Regions from separate parts of the Nonomuraea sp. ATR24 genome, predicted to be linked through region 1. Evidence: riboswitches for the same ligand, from Rfam matches in the RefSeq annotation. Region 1 holds a riboswitch; the other holds the start of a gene.
The links. A riboswitch is a leader RNA that binds a small molecule or an ion and turns the genes downstream of it on or off. The one in region 1 is predicted to bind cyclic di-AMP.

Region 1 (6,904 bases):
GGCAGCAGGGCGGCCACCCGCGCCCACACGTCGGCGTTCACCGGCAGCCCGTGCAGCAGCACGTGCCCGGGGTCGCGGGCGTCCCCCATCACCCACGTACGGTCCCGGAACCCGTACGGGCGCAGGCACGGCGTCGCCGCGCCGAAGCGGGCCGCCACCAGGTCGTCCGCCCACGCGCGCAGGGCGTCGGCCACCGGCGGCATCTCCAGGCCGGCCCGGGCGGCGAGGGCGCGGGCCGAGGCCGTCGGATAGCGGTCCGACGACAGGAACGACAGCGTCTCCGGATCGGCGCCGGTGAGCGCCCGCGGCAGCCGCCGCACCAGGCCGACGGGGATCGTCCGGCGCGGCGCGCGCACGCCGAGGTGCCGGGCGACCAGGCCGATCAGCTCGGGCAGCGGCGGCGTGTCGTCGTCGAGCACCCAGTGGTCCTCGCCCGCCGGGGCGGCGGGGATCTCCGCCAGGAAGCGCGTGAAGTAGTCCATCGTGACGACCGGCAGGAAGACGTCCGGGCCGCCGGGCAGCGCCGGGAGCCGCCCGTTCCACAGGTCGCCGACGAGGGAGGCCAGGCCGAGGTGCTGGCCGGGGCCGATCACCGTGCTGGGGTTGGCGACGGTCAGCGGGACGCCCAGCTCGCGCGCCCTGGCATGAACGGCGAGGTCGGCCTCGGCCTTGGACGCCTCGTACGCGCCCAGCCGGGCGTAGTCGGGGCGGACGCCGCTCACCCGGTAGCCGCTGATGTGCACGAGCCGTCGCAGGCGGGGGAGCGTGGCGGCCCATTCGAGCACGTGGAGCGCCCCGGTCACGTTCACGGCGCGAGCCTCCTCGACGCCGAGGCCGAACGCGAAGCGCGCCGCGGCGTTGTAGACGTCGCGTGCCTGGGGGAGTCCGGTGAGCGGGCGGGTGAGGTCGGCGGTGACGACGTTCAGCCCGCCGGTGGCGACGCCCCGCTCGGCCAGCCACGGGGTGAGGGTGTCGGTCCGCACGGCCGCCGCCACCCGCTGCCCGCGGCCCAGCAGCTCGGCGACGAGTGCCCGGCCGACGAAGCCGGTCGCGCCGAAGACGATCGCATCCAAGGGAGCTCCCTAATAGATCGGTCTACATATTTTCTGGGCATAAAAAGAGCCGCCTCCGTGGCGGGGAGGCGGCCCCAGGGGTCAGCGCAGCAGCCCGGCGAGCACGGCGGCGACGCGGTCCAGCGGCTCCCGGCTGCGGTGCGCCTTGGCCAGCAGCAGCGCCCCCTCGATCAGCGCCAGGACGGTGACGGCGAGATCGTCGGCGTCCGGCCGCCCCGCGAGCCGCGCCCGCAGGGCGGCCTCCCACGACGTGTAGACCTCCGAACACGCCTGCTGGAGCGGGTCGCTGGCGGCGGCCATCTCGAGCGCCACGGTGGCCACCGGGCAGCCCTTGCGCCAGCCCGACTCCTCCAGCCGGTCGCCCAGCAGCCGCAGCACCTCGTCCACGGCCAGGTCGTCGAAGGCCGACCCGATCGCCGCCCCGGCGCGCCGGATCGACTCGCCGACCAGCTGGTCCTTGCCCTCGGGGAAGTGGAAGTACAGCGACCCGCGCGGCGCCCCGCTGGCGGCGATCACCTGGTTGAGCCCGGCATTGGCATAGCCGCCCGCCTCGACCAGCTCCTGGGTCGCCTCCAGGATCCGCAGCCGGGTCTCGGCCCCCTTCTTGCCCATGCCGAAAAACTAGACCGATCTACATATTCTGTCAACGCCGAGCCGGTCGGCCACGTCAGTGCATCGAGATGTGGACGTGGTCGTAGTGGTTCTCGGTGATGCTGCCGCGGTTGGACATGGCGTTCCAGCCGGAGCCGTGATTGATCCGCTGCTTCCAGATCACGTACTTGACCCCGAGCTTGTCCCGGTTCTTCACGGTCCATTCGGCGATGCGGTCGCCGAGGGCGTTGTTGGCCGCGGTGGGCATGGAGCCGCCGGCGCTCATCATGAAGTCGCAGGCCCGCCCCAGCGGGTGCTCGCCGCTGGACCCCGAGCGGAAGCAGCCGACGCTGAACGGCAGCTTGAAGCTCTTCTCGATCTGCGCCTTCATCGCCCGGGTGCGGGCGGTGATGTTGTCGGTGCCGCTCGGCAGCTGCGGGGCCCAGGTGCCGTCGGAGCGCCGCCCGGTGCTGAACGGGATCAGGTCCTCCAGCTTCTTCTCGATGTCGCCGATGACGTCCTCGGCCTCGTCGCGCTGCTTGGCCACCTCGGTCGTGTCGGCGCTGAGCCGGCGGGCCAGGGCGGCGGCCGCGTCGGCGGCCTTCTTCTGCTCGTCGCGGGCGGCGGCCACGCCGGCCACGATGGCCTGCTGCTCGGCGGTGAGCTGTTCGACCACGGCCGCGCCGGCCCCGTCGGGCGGCACCATGTAGTAGGGCAGGCCCAGCGTGCCGCTCTGGTAACGAAGTCTGGCGAGCTCGCCCACCTTCAGCTGGGCGGCGGCGAGCGCCTGGTCGGCGGCGGCGAGCCGCTTCTTGGCCGCCTCGGCGGCCTCGCGGGCCTTGGCGAGCTCGACGCGTTTGGCGTTGTAGCGCTCGATGAGCTGGTCGACCTTCTTGTTGAGCTGCTTCAGGTCGCCGCGGAGCTGGCTCTCGGACGGCTTGGGCTCGGCCGCGGCCGGTGCTGACCAGGTGGCGAACGTCATCGCTGCCGCGGTGACGACGCCGATGGCAAGTCGCGTGGGGGACGCTGACGCCACGTGCGGGGTTTCCTCTCCCTCTGCCGGCCGGGTTAGCTGACGGGTTCGGGCATGGGAGTCGCTTCCCTACCACCGAAGTGGATTCACCCCAGGTGCGGATGGGTCCCCGGCTCCCGGGCAACTCGCCCGGGATTAGGCGTACACGGTGCTATGACCGTGCTTGAAGGGATATTAGTGGTAGATCACGAGTAATGCGACATCAATCGGAAATCAATTAGTGATCTACCTGTGATCGAAGCATGCGTGCCGCCTCTTCCGGGAGCACGTCGTTGACGAAGGCTCCCATGGCCGACTCCGATCCCGCCAGGTACTTCAGCTTGCCCGGCGCCCGCCGGATGCTGAACAGCTCCAGATGAAGATAGCCCAGCTCACGGTCCTGCCGGACCGGCGCCTGGTGCCAGGCCGAGATGTACGGCATCGCGACGCCGAACAGCCCGTCCAGCGCGCGCAGCACCGAGGTGTAGAGCGGGGCGAACGCCGCCCGCTCGGCCTCCGACAGCGCCGCCAGGTCCGGCACCCGGCGATGCGGGTAAAGATGCACCTCGAACGGCCACCGCGCGGCGGCGGGCACGAACGCCGTCCACAGCTCGTTGGCGGCCACCACCCGGGTGCCCGCCTCCCGCTCGGCCGCCAGCACGTCGGCGAACAGGTTGCGCCCCGGCCGCCGCGCCGCATAGCGCCTGGCGGCGCCGAGCTGCAGCTTGGTGCGCGGCGTGACGTACGGATAGGCGTAAATCTGGCCGTGCGGGTGGAAGAGCGTGATGCCGATCTCCTCGCCCCGGTTCTCGAAGCAGAACACCTGCTCCACGCCCTCGATCGAGGACAGCTCGGCCGTGCGGTCGGCCCACGCCTCCATGACCAGCTCCACCCGGTCGTCGGAGAGCTGCGAGAACGACGAGGAGTGCTCGGAGGTGAAGCACATCACCTCGCACCGCCCCACCCCCGGCCGGACCTCGCTCAGCCCGCCCACGTCCGCGTAACTGCCGAGATTGCGGGAGAACGACGGGAACCGGTTCTCGAACACCACCACGTCGTAGTCGTCCGCCGGGATCTCCGACGCCCGCTCTGCGGACGACGGGCACAGCGGGCACTCGTCGGCCGGAGGCAGGAACGTGCGCGTCTGCCGGTGCCCGGCGACCGCGATCCACTCCTCGGTCAGCGGGTCGTAGCGCAGCTCCGACGCCACCGGCCGGGGATCGAGCGGCCGCCGGTCGATCGCGCTCCGGTCGGCGTCGTCACGCCGGTCGAAGTAGATCAGCTCCCGGCCGTCGGCCAGATGGGTGATGGTGCGCTTCACTGCGAGCCCTCCGCGATGATCAGTTCGCCGGCGCGTTCGGCCAGCTCCGTACGTGCCTCCTGGGGCAGCCCGGGGTCGCTGATGACCACGTCGGCCTCGCGCAGCTCCGCGATCGTGCTGATGCCGACCGTGTTCCACTTGGTGTGGTCGGCGGGCACGACCAGCCGGTGCGCGGCGCTGACCAGCTCCCGGTCGGTCTCGGACTCCAGCAGGTTGGGCGTGGTGAACCCGGCCCGCACGCTCATCCCGTGCACCCCCAGGAACAGGGTGTCCACGTGCAGGCGCCGGATCGCGGCCACGGCCACCGGGCCGACGAGCGCGTCGGAGGGGGTGCGGACGCCGCCGGTGAGCACGACCGTGCGATCGGCGCGCGGATTGCGGTGGAAGACCTCGGCCACGGGGATCGAGTTGGTGATGACGGTCAGCTCCGGCACCCCGATCAGGTGACGGGCCAGCGCCCACGTCGTGGTGCCGGCCGACAGGGCGACCGCGGTGCCGGGCCGGACGAGCTGGGCGGCGCGCCGCGCGATGGACTCCTTCTCCTGCTGCTGGCGGGCCGACTTGGCGGTGAAACCCGGCTCCTCGGTCGAGCCGGGGCCGAGCGTCGTGGCGCCGCCGTGGACCTTCTCCAGCAGCCCGCGCTCGGCGAGCACCTCCAGGTCGCGGCGGATCGTCATGTCGGAGACGCCGAGCTCGCGCACGAGATCGGCCACCCGGACCCCGCCTGCGCTGCGGACGCGTTCGAGAATCGCCTGCTGACGCTGCTGTGCGAGCACGCCCCCGCTCCTTCCAACAGATTCCACCAAATTATGACACGAATATGTTGGGGAATGTTAGGTCACCGGGACGCTTGTCCAGCGCCCCGATGCGGGAGACATTGAGAGAGCCCCATCACCAGGAGGGATGCGACATGGCCAAGCGCGCACGCAAGGGCAAGGCACGCAAGAAGAAGAAGGCCAACCACGGCAAGCGCCCCACGGCGCGCTGACTCACCCGGGCAGCTCGCTCAGCGCCTCGTCGATCCGCTCCTGCGGCAGCGTGAAGTCCGTCATCTCGCCCGACAGGTAGCGGTCGTAGGCGGCGAGGTCGAAGTGCCCGTGCCCGCACAGCGCCGTCAGGATGACCTTCGCCTCGCCGCTCTCCGCGCACCGCCGCGCCTCGGCGATGGTCTCGGCCAGCGCGTGCGTCGGCTCCGGCGCGGGCACGATGCCCTCCGTCCTGGCGAACGTCACCCCGGCCTCGAAGCACTCGGTCTGCGACCGGGTCACCGCCTCGAACAGCCCGAGCTCGTACAGGTGCGACAGCAGCGGCGACATGCCGTGATAGCGCAGCCCGCCGGCGTGGATCGGGTCGGGCACGAACCCGTGGCCGAGCGTGTGCATCTTGAGCAGCGGCGTCAGCCCGGCCGTGTCGCCGAAGTCGTAGGCGTAACGGCCGCGCGTGAACGACGGGCAGGCGGCCGGCTCGACGGCCCGCAGCACCGGCCCGCCCTCCCCGGCGAGCTTGCCGCGCAGGAACGGGAAGGCCAGCCCGGCGAAGTTCGACCCGCCGCCGGTGCAGCCGATGACCAGGTCGGGCCGCTCGTCGAGCTGCGCCAGCGCCTCCTCTCCGATCACCGTCTGGTGCATCAGCACGTGGTTGAGCACCGACCCGAGCGCGTACCGGGTGTCGGCCGCCCCGGCCGCCGCCTCGACCGCCTCGCTGATCGCGATGCCCAGGCTCCCCGGCGAGTCCGGGTGGCCGGCCAGCACCTTGCTGCCGGACATCGTCACCGGTGACGGGCTCGCGTGCACCGTCGCGCCGTACACCCCCATGAGGGAGCGCCGGTAGGGCTTCTGGTCGTAGGAGGCCCGTACCATCCAGACCTCGCACTCCACCCCGAACTGGGCGCACGCGAACGCCAGCGCGCTGCCCCACTGCCCCGCGCCGGTCTCGGTGGTGAGCCGGCGCACGCCCTCACGCGCGTTGTAGTACGCCTGCGGGACCGCCGTGTTGGGCTTGTGCGACCCGGCGGGCGAGACACCCTCGTACTTGTAGTAGATCCTGGCCGGGGTGCCCAGCGCCCGCTCCAGCCGGCGCGCCCGCACCAGCGGCGTCGGCCGCCACAGCCGGTAGACGTCGAGCACCTCCTGCGGCACCGGCACGAACCGCTCCTGGCTCACCTCCTGCCCGATCAGCTCCATCGGGAACAGCGGCGCCAGATCGTCCGGCCCCACCGGCTCCCGGGTGGCCGGATGCAGCGGCGGAGGAGGCGGAGCGGGCAGGTCGGGAACGATGTTGTACCAGTGGCTGGGGATCATCCACCCAGTCTGCGCCGCCGCGCGCCGCCGTTCCAGTCGCCTTCCCGCATGGCCAGCCGCCCCGGATGATCGGCCCGTACGAGCACGTCCGCCGTCTCGGCGGGCCGCACGTCCCGCTCGTAGCGGTCATATGCCGGCAACCGCCACCGTTCGGACTCGGGCGTGCGCCGTTCCAGCGCACCCGCCGACAGCCACAGGTGCACGCTCAGCTCGACCGGCAGCCCCCGCCCCAGCAGCAGCGTCCCGTCCAGCAGCAGCACCCCGCCCGGCGCCAGCGTCTCGTACGGCAGCCGGAAGGCCCGGTCGATGCGGCTGTCCCACAGCGCGGGCAGCACCCGCCCCGAGCCGCCCGGGCCCAACGGCTCCAGCACCTCCCGCAGCAGCCCCTTCACGTCGAGCCAGTCGTCGTAGAACACGTCAGGATCGGTCCGCCCGTGCTCCAGCCGCAGCGACGCCGGGCGCAGGAAGTCACCCGCCGACACCCGCAGCACCTGCCGCCCGCGCACCCGCAGCGGCGCCGCCAGCCGGTCGGCCAGCTCCCCGGGCGCCGCCGCCGGAGCCCCGTCGACGACCACCCGCGCCCAGCCGTCGCCCGGCCCCGCCGCGA
Region 2 (6,904 bases), on a different contig from region 1:
CTACCGCTGGGAGGACAACCGCCTGCGCGGCTTCTCGATGACGCACATCTCCGGCCCCGGCTGCACGGGCGCGCAGGACTTCCCGGTGACCCCGTTCTCCGGGGCGGTCGGCCGCTCGCCCGCCACGCACGGCGAGGACTACGTGCAGACGTTCTCGCACGCCAACGAGCGGGCCTGGCCCGGCTTCTACTCCAGCACGCTCGACAGCGGCGTCAAGACCGAGCTGTCGGTCTCGATGCGCGCGGGCGTCGCCCGCTTCACCTTCCCGGCAGGCAAGCCCGGCACCGTGCTGCTCAACACCAGCGGCTCGGTCAACGGCGTCGACGACGGCGAGACCCGCATCAGCGGCAACACCGTCGAGGGCTGGGTGCAGACCGGCGGCTTCTGCGGCCCGCCCACCCGCTACAAGATCTACTTCCACGCCACGTTCGACCAGCCGGTCACCGCGTACGGGACGTGGAAGGACGACGAGGTGCGCCCCGGCGGCACCGCCGTCGCCAACGCCGGTCCCGCCCGGGTGCGGGGCGACGTGGTGACGTCGGACGACGTGGCCGTCAACGGGCCGGGCTCGGGCGCGTACCTGCAGTTCGACCCGGCGCGGCCGGTGCAGATGCGGGTCGGCCTGTCGTACGTGAGCGTCGACGGCGCCGAGCGCAACCTCCGCGCCGAGATCGCCGCCAAGAGCCTGGACCAGGTCGCCCGCGAGGCGCGCGGCGTGTGGGACGAGCGGCTCGGCAAGGTGCGGATCGCCGGCGGCACCGACGCGCAGCGGCGCACCTTCTACAGCAACCTCTACCACGCGCTGCTCCAGCCGCACGTGTCGGAGGACGTGGACGGCGCCTACACCGGGTTCGACCAGAAGCCGCACCAGGTGCGGCCCGGCGAGCACCACTACGCGACGTTCTCCGGCTGGGACATCTACCGCAGCGAGGTGCAGCTCCTCGCGCTGCTCGCGCCGGACGTGGCCGGGGACATCGCGCAGTCGATGTACGACAACGCGCAGGCCGTCGGCAACGTGTGGGACCGCTGGTCGCACCAGACGGCGATCACCGGCGTCATGGTCGGCGACCCGTTCCACTCGATCGTGTCCACGATGTACGCCTTCGGCGCGCGCGGCTTCGACGCGGAGGCGGCGCTGAAGGCGATGGCCGAGGCGGCCAGGCGGACCGGGCCGCGCGACATCGGCCATCCGCTGCTCGCCTACGACGAGCGGCCCGGCAACGCGGCGTTCATGCGCGACGGCCACGTGCCGTACGACCCGTCGGCGACGCTGGAGTACGGCGTGGCCGACTTCGGGATCGCGCAGCTCGCCGCCCGGCTGGGCGAGCGGGACACGGCGGCGGAGTTCATGCGCCGCTCGCAGGCGTGGCAGCACATCTACAACCCGGGCAGCGGGTGGATCCAGCCGCGCATGGGCGACGGCTCGTTCACCTGGCCGTTCGACCCGGCCGCGCCCGACGTGTACATGGAGGGCAACGGGGCGCAGTACCACTGGCTGGTGCCGCACAACCCGGCCGGGCTGTTCGCGGCGATGGGCGGCGCCGGCAAGGTGGTGCCCCGGCTGGACGAGTACTTCGGCGAGCTGAACGCCGGACCCGCCGTGGCGCGCGCCTACCTGGGCAACGAGGTGTCGCTGCCGTCGCCGTGGCTGTACGCGTGGGCCGGGCAGCCGTACAAGACGCAGGAGCTGGTGCGCCGGGTTCAGCGGGAGCTGTTCGGGCCGGGCCCGGACGGGCTGGTCGGCAACGACGACCTGGGCGCGATGGGCTCCTGGTACGTGTGGTCGGCCATGGGACTGTTCCCGGCGATCCCGGGCCGGGCCGAGCTGCTGGTGAGCACGCCGCTGTTCGACCGGATCACGATCGACCGGCCGGGCGGCGACATCGTCGTCAACTCCTGGGGGCAGGGCTCGTACGTGCGGTCCCTGCGGGTGAACGGCGCGGAGACGGACCGGGCGTGGCTGCCGGAGTCGTTCGCGACCGGCGGCGGGCGGCTGGACTTCGCCGTCGGCTGGTCCCCGGACCGGAGCTTCGGCGCGGACCCGGCGGACGCGCCGCCGTCGTTCGGCGACGGGACGCTGCCGTACCTGGCGGGCTTCAGCCGGGGCAGCGGCCCGGTCGAGCCGGGCGGCACGTTCGCGACGGAGCTGGCGGTGCGCTCGACGGGCCCGGCCGCCACGCTGACCTGGGAGGCCAGGCCGCCGGACGGCGTCACCGTGTCGCCGTCACGCGGCACGCTCACCGTGGGCGCGGGCGGGCAGGAGCGTCAGGCGCTGGAGGTGTCGGTGTCCGGCGACGTGCCGCGCGGCTTCGTCAGCGTGCCGGTCGTCGTGGGCGAGCGGCGGGCGTCGGTGCGGCTCAACGTGGCGGCGCGCGGCACCCCCGAGTGGCATCACAACAACGTCGGCATCGGCGACATGACCGCTCCCGGCGAGGCCAACATCGACGGGCCGGGCTTCAGCCTGTCGGCGCAGGCGCTGGCCGAGGCGGGGCTCACGCCGGGCGGCACGGTGAGGTGGCGGGACTACTCGTTCACCTGGCCCGACCGCGGGCGCGGCGAGTGGGACAACGTGCGCACCGGCGGCAAGGCGCTGGAGGTGGCCGCGCCCGACGGCGCCACGAGCGTCGCCTTCCTGGGCACGGGCGTGAACGGCTGGCCCGAGTCGCAGGTCACCGTCACCTACGCCGACGGCACGACCAGCACCGGCAGGCTCGGCTTCAGCGACTGGATCCTCGACTTCGGCGGCGGGCAGCCGCAGTTCGGCAACGAGGTCGTGGCGCGCACGCCGCACCGGCTGTTCTGGGGCTCGTGGGCGTTGCAGCCGGTGCCGGCGCACGTGTACGCCTCGCAGCCGATCGCGCTGGACCCGGGCAAGAAGGTGCGCAGCTTCGCCTTCTCCGACCCGGAGGACGGCGAGCTGCACCTGTTCACCTGGGCGTTCAGGTAGCCCATACCGGGGCGGCGCCCCTCAGGCTCAGCATCATCGAGTAGAGGGACGTCGTCGCGGTGATGAAGACGCGGTTGCGCTTGAGGCCGCCGAAGACGAGGTTGGAGGCGCTCTCCGGCAGGTGCAGCCTGCCGAGGAGCGTCCCGTCGGGGTGGTAGGCGTGGATCGACCGGCCGACGGCGGCCCACAGGCGGCCGGTGTCGTCGAGCCGCATGCCGTCGTAGCTGCCGTCGGCGTCGCCCTGCTGCTCGGCGAACACCTTGCCGCCGGTGAGCGTGCCGTCGCGGGTGACCTCGAAGACGCGGACGTGGCGGCGCTCGGTGTCGGCGACGTAGAGCAGCCGCTCGTCGGGGGAGAACGCCAGGCCGTTGGGGCGGGCGAAGTCGCCGGCCACCATGCTCACCTCGCCGCCGGCGGGGTCGATCCGGTAGACGTGGCAGCCGTCGATCTCCGGCTCGGCCCGGTGGCCCTCGTAGTCGCCGAGGATGCCGTAGGGCGGGTCGGTGAACCAGACGGACCCGTCGGAGCGCACGACGGCGTCGTTGGGGCTGTTGAGCCGCTTGCCGCGCCACCGGTCGGCGAGCACGGTGACGGAGCCGTCGTGCTCGGTGCGGGTCACCCGGCGGGCGCCGTGCTCGCAGGAGATCAGCCGGCCCTCGCGGTCGAGGGTGTTGCCGTTGACGTAGCCGGCCGGTTGGCGGAAGGGACCCACGGCGCCGGTCAGCTCGTCCCAGCGCAGCATCCGGTCGTTGGGGATGTCGCTCCAGACCAGGTAGCGGCCCGCGGGGACGTAGACGGGCCCTTCGGCCCAGCGGGTGCCCCGGTGGAGGCGCTCCAGGTTGCGGTCACCGGTGACGTCGGCGATGCGGCGGTCGAACGCCTCGAACTCCACGGGGATGAGGTCCACCCGCTCTTCTTACCAAGATCTGCCCGGCCCGGCCAGCACCTTTTTGACCACAAGCGTTGGTCTACACTTGTTGGCATGGCGTTCACGGAAAGGTCCGAGGCCACGCGCACGGCGATCCTCGGCGCGGCCCGCAAGCTCTTCGCCGAGCAGGGGTTCGCGGGCACCACCATCCGGAAGGTGGCCTCGCTGGCCGGCGTCGATCCGTCCATGGTGATGCGCTACTACGTCAACAAGGAGGGCCTCTTCCGCGCCGCGGTGGACCTGCGGCTCAACCTGGAGGAGCTGCCCGCGCCGCCGCGCGAGCGCCTCGGCGAGGCGATGGCGCGCCACTTCCTGTCCCGCTGGGAGGGCGACCTGTCGGACGAGGCGATCATGCTGCTGCTGCGCTCGTCGTCCACGAACGCGCTGGCGGCGCAGAGCATGCGCGACGTGTTCACCTCCCAGGTCGCCTCGTTCGTCGGCCGGGCGCTCGGCTGCGGGCCGGAGGAGGCGGCGCGGCGGGCCGGGCTGGTGAGCACGCAGCTGCTCGGGCTGGCCTTCACCCGTTATGTCGTACGGCTGCCGCCCGTGGTGGCGATGACGGCCGAGGAACTGGCGCGCAGCGTGGGGCCGGTGGTGCAGCACTACTTGACGGGCGATTTGCCATAGTTTGTCAAGTTTCGTACCTTATGCGCGCAATGCCCGGACCGTGGGCCCGTTCGCGGGGCCCGCGGCCGCCGAATCCGCCTCACGCGGAACCGGGGACCCACTCTCTCTTGGGGTGAATCGGCGCGCCGGCTCCCCCGGCCGCGCCCGTAGGGCACTTCCAGGCCCGAACCCGTCAGCTAACCCGGTAGGCGGCATGGAAGCAAGGAGCACAGCCCTTCATGCCCACCTCCCTCTTCTCCAGCGCCCGGCCGCGCCGCTGGGGCCGCGCCCTGGCCGGCGCCGCCCTCGCCGCCGGCGTCCTGACGACCGGCACGACCGCCGCCCACGCGGCCACCACAGCCACCCCCGCCACCACGGCCTCTTTCGCCGGCCCGGCATCGTACGCGCCCGCTGACGCGCCCGCCGTGCTCGGGCGGGCCGCACTGGTCGTCGACACGTCCACCGGCGAGGTCCGCTACAGCAAGGACGCCGGCGAGCGCCTTCCCGTGGCCAGCCTGACCAAGATGATGACCGCCCACGTCGTGCTCCAGGAGGCCGACCCGGCCGACGTCGTCGAGGTGACGGCCGAGGACGTGCGCTACGCGGCCCGGGGCGGCGCGGCCGTCGCCGGGCTGCGCGCCGGTGACCGGCTGCCGGTGCGGGACGTGCTCCACGCCCTGCTGCTGCCGTCCGGCGCGGACGCCGCCCACGTGCTGGCGCGCACGTACGGGCCGGGTGTCGAGGGGTTCGTCGGGAAGATGAACGCGGCCGCCCGCGAGCTGGGCATGGCCGACACCCTGTACGTCAACGCCGACGGCATGCCGACGAACGGCGGCGGCCACTCCACGGCGGCCGACCAGGCACGGCTGGCCGAGGCGGTGCTGCGGAACGAGACGCTGAAGTCGATCACCTCGACGCGCTACCACTCGGTCGGGGCGACGAGTGAGCACGGCTCCTACTCGTGGCGCAACACCAACCGGCTGCTCGCCCAGCCGGGCGCGGTCGGCGTGAAGACCGGCTACACGCGCGCCGCGGGTTACACGCTGGCGTTCGCCGCCGAGCGGGACGGCCGGCTGCTGGTCGGGGTGATCCTCGGCGAGAGCGACTCCGGCCGCCGCTTCGACACCGCCCAGGCGCTGCTCGACTGGGCCGCCACCGCCGGGAAGGCGTGACGGCTCAGGCGGCCCGGCCGAGCAGGACGCCGCCGCCCACCCCGAGGGCGAGCGAGGCGACGGCCGCCACGCAGGCGACCGCGCGCGCCAGGCCCGGGGGCGGCGCGGCCGGCGGGTCGCCGCGGAACACCACGGCGACCCAGCGCAGGTAGTAGTACAGGCTCGCCACGGTGTTGACCAGGACGAGCACGGCCAGCCAGGCGTAACCGCCGTCCCACGCGGCGGCGAACACGAGCACCTTGGCGACGAACACGGCGGCGGGCGGGATGCCCGCGAACCCGAGCAGGCACACCACGAGCGCCAGCCCGAGCCCCGGCGCGGCCCGCCCCAGCCCCCGGTAGCCGTCGAGCGTGCCACGCCCGGTGGCGGCCACCACGGCGAACGCGCCCACGTTCGTGACCGCGTAGGCGGCCAGGTAGAACAGCACGGCGGGGCGGGCGAGCGCGGTGTGCTGGGCGACCGCGACCGGCACGAGCACGTACCCGGCCTGGCTGATCGTGGAGTAGGCGAGCAGGCGGCGCACATCGTCCTGGTGGAAGGCGGCCAGGTTGCCGAGCGTCATCGTGGCGGCGGCGACGATCGCGACGAGGACGTCCCAGCCGCCGGGCCCGAGCTCATCCGCGACGCGCAGCAGCGCCGCCAGCGCGCCGATCTTGGGCACGGTGGTGACGAACGCGGCGACGGCGACGGGGGCGCCCTCGGCCACGTCCGGCACCCAGAAGTGCGCGGGCACCCCGCCCGCCTTGAACAGCAGCCCCGCCAGCAGGAGCACCACGGCGCAGGCCGCCGCCGCGCCGGGCGCGAGCGCGAGCGCCGCCCCGGCCGCCCGGTAGCCGGTGGCGCCCGCCAGGCCGTACAGGAGGGTGACGCCGGCCAGCATCAGCACGCCCAGGAACGCACCCATCAGGTAGTACTTGAGCGCCGCCTCGGTGCCCGGCGCGTCCTTGCCGAACCCGGCGAGCGCGTAGGCCGGGATGCTCGCCAGCAGGTACGCCGGGACGAGGACGAGCAGGTCACCGGCCCCGGCCAGCAGCACCGAGCCGAGGGCGGCGAGCATGACGAGCACGTACGCCTCGGCCTCGCGGCGGTGCCCGCGCGCCTCGGCGGCCACCAGCGCGATCACCAGGAGCGTGCCGCCCGCCACGACGGCGCGGGCCGCCTGGGTGAGCGCGTCGGGCGCGTACGAGCCGAACGCGGCGCCGCCGGTGGCGGTGACGGTCACGGCCAGGGCGGCGGCGAGCGCGGCGGCGC

Region 2: it holds a riboswitch for cyclic di-AMP, as region 1 does, so the genes downstream of both, ACBI99_RS21960 (D-alanyl-D-alanine carboxypeptidase family protein) here and ACBI99_RS36170 (hypothetical protein) in region 1, are expected to answer to the same signal.

What each region holds. Positions count from the first base shown of each region.
Region 1 covers NZ_JBGNUU010000020.1:136,808-143,711, forward strand. Annotated here, with positions in the region: gene ACBI99_RS36160 (alpha/beta fold hydrolase) at 1-1,073, opposite strand, end outside; gene ACBI99_RS36165 (TetR/AcrR family transcriptional regulator) at 1,155-1,685, opposite strand; gene ACBI99_RS36170 (hypothetical protein) at 1,741-2,700, opposite strand; cyclic di-AMP (ydaO/yuaA leader) riboswitch at 2,708-2,849, opposite strand; gene galT (galactose-1-phosphate uridylyltransferase) at 2,915-3,997, opposite strand; gene ACBI99_RS36180 (DeoR/GlpR family DNA-binding transcription regulator) at 3,994-4,773, opposite strand; gene ACBI99_RS36185 (50S ribosomal protein bL37) at 4,908-4,985, shown strand; gene ACBI99_RS36190 (TrpB-like pyridoxal phosphate-dependent enzyme) at 4,987-6,297, opposite strand; gene ACBI99_RS36195 (uridine kinase) at 6,294-6,904, opposite strand, start outside.
Region 2 covers NZ_JBGNUU010000008.1:240,636-247,539, forward strand. Annotated here, with positions in the region: gene ACBI99_RS21945 (GH92 family glycosyl hydrolase) at 1-2,947, shown strand, start outside; gene ACBI99_RS21950 (SMP-30/gluconolactonase/LRE family protein) at 2,940-3,854, opposite strand; gene ACBI99_RS21955 (TetR family transcriptional regulator) at 3,930-4,502, shown strand; cyclic di-AMP (ydaO/yuaA leader) riboswitch at 4,559-4,708, shown strand; gene ACBI99_RS21960 (D-alanyl-D-alanine carboxypeptidase family protein) at 4,721-5,653, shown strand; gene ACBI99_RS21965 (NADH-quinone oxidoreductase subunit N) at 5,658-6,904, opposite strand, start outside.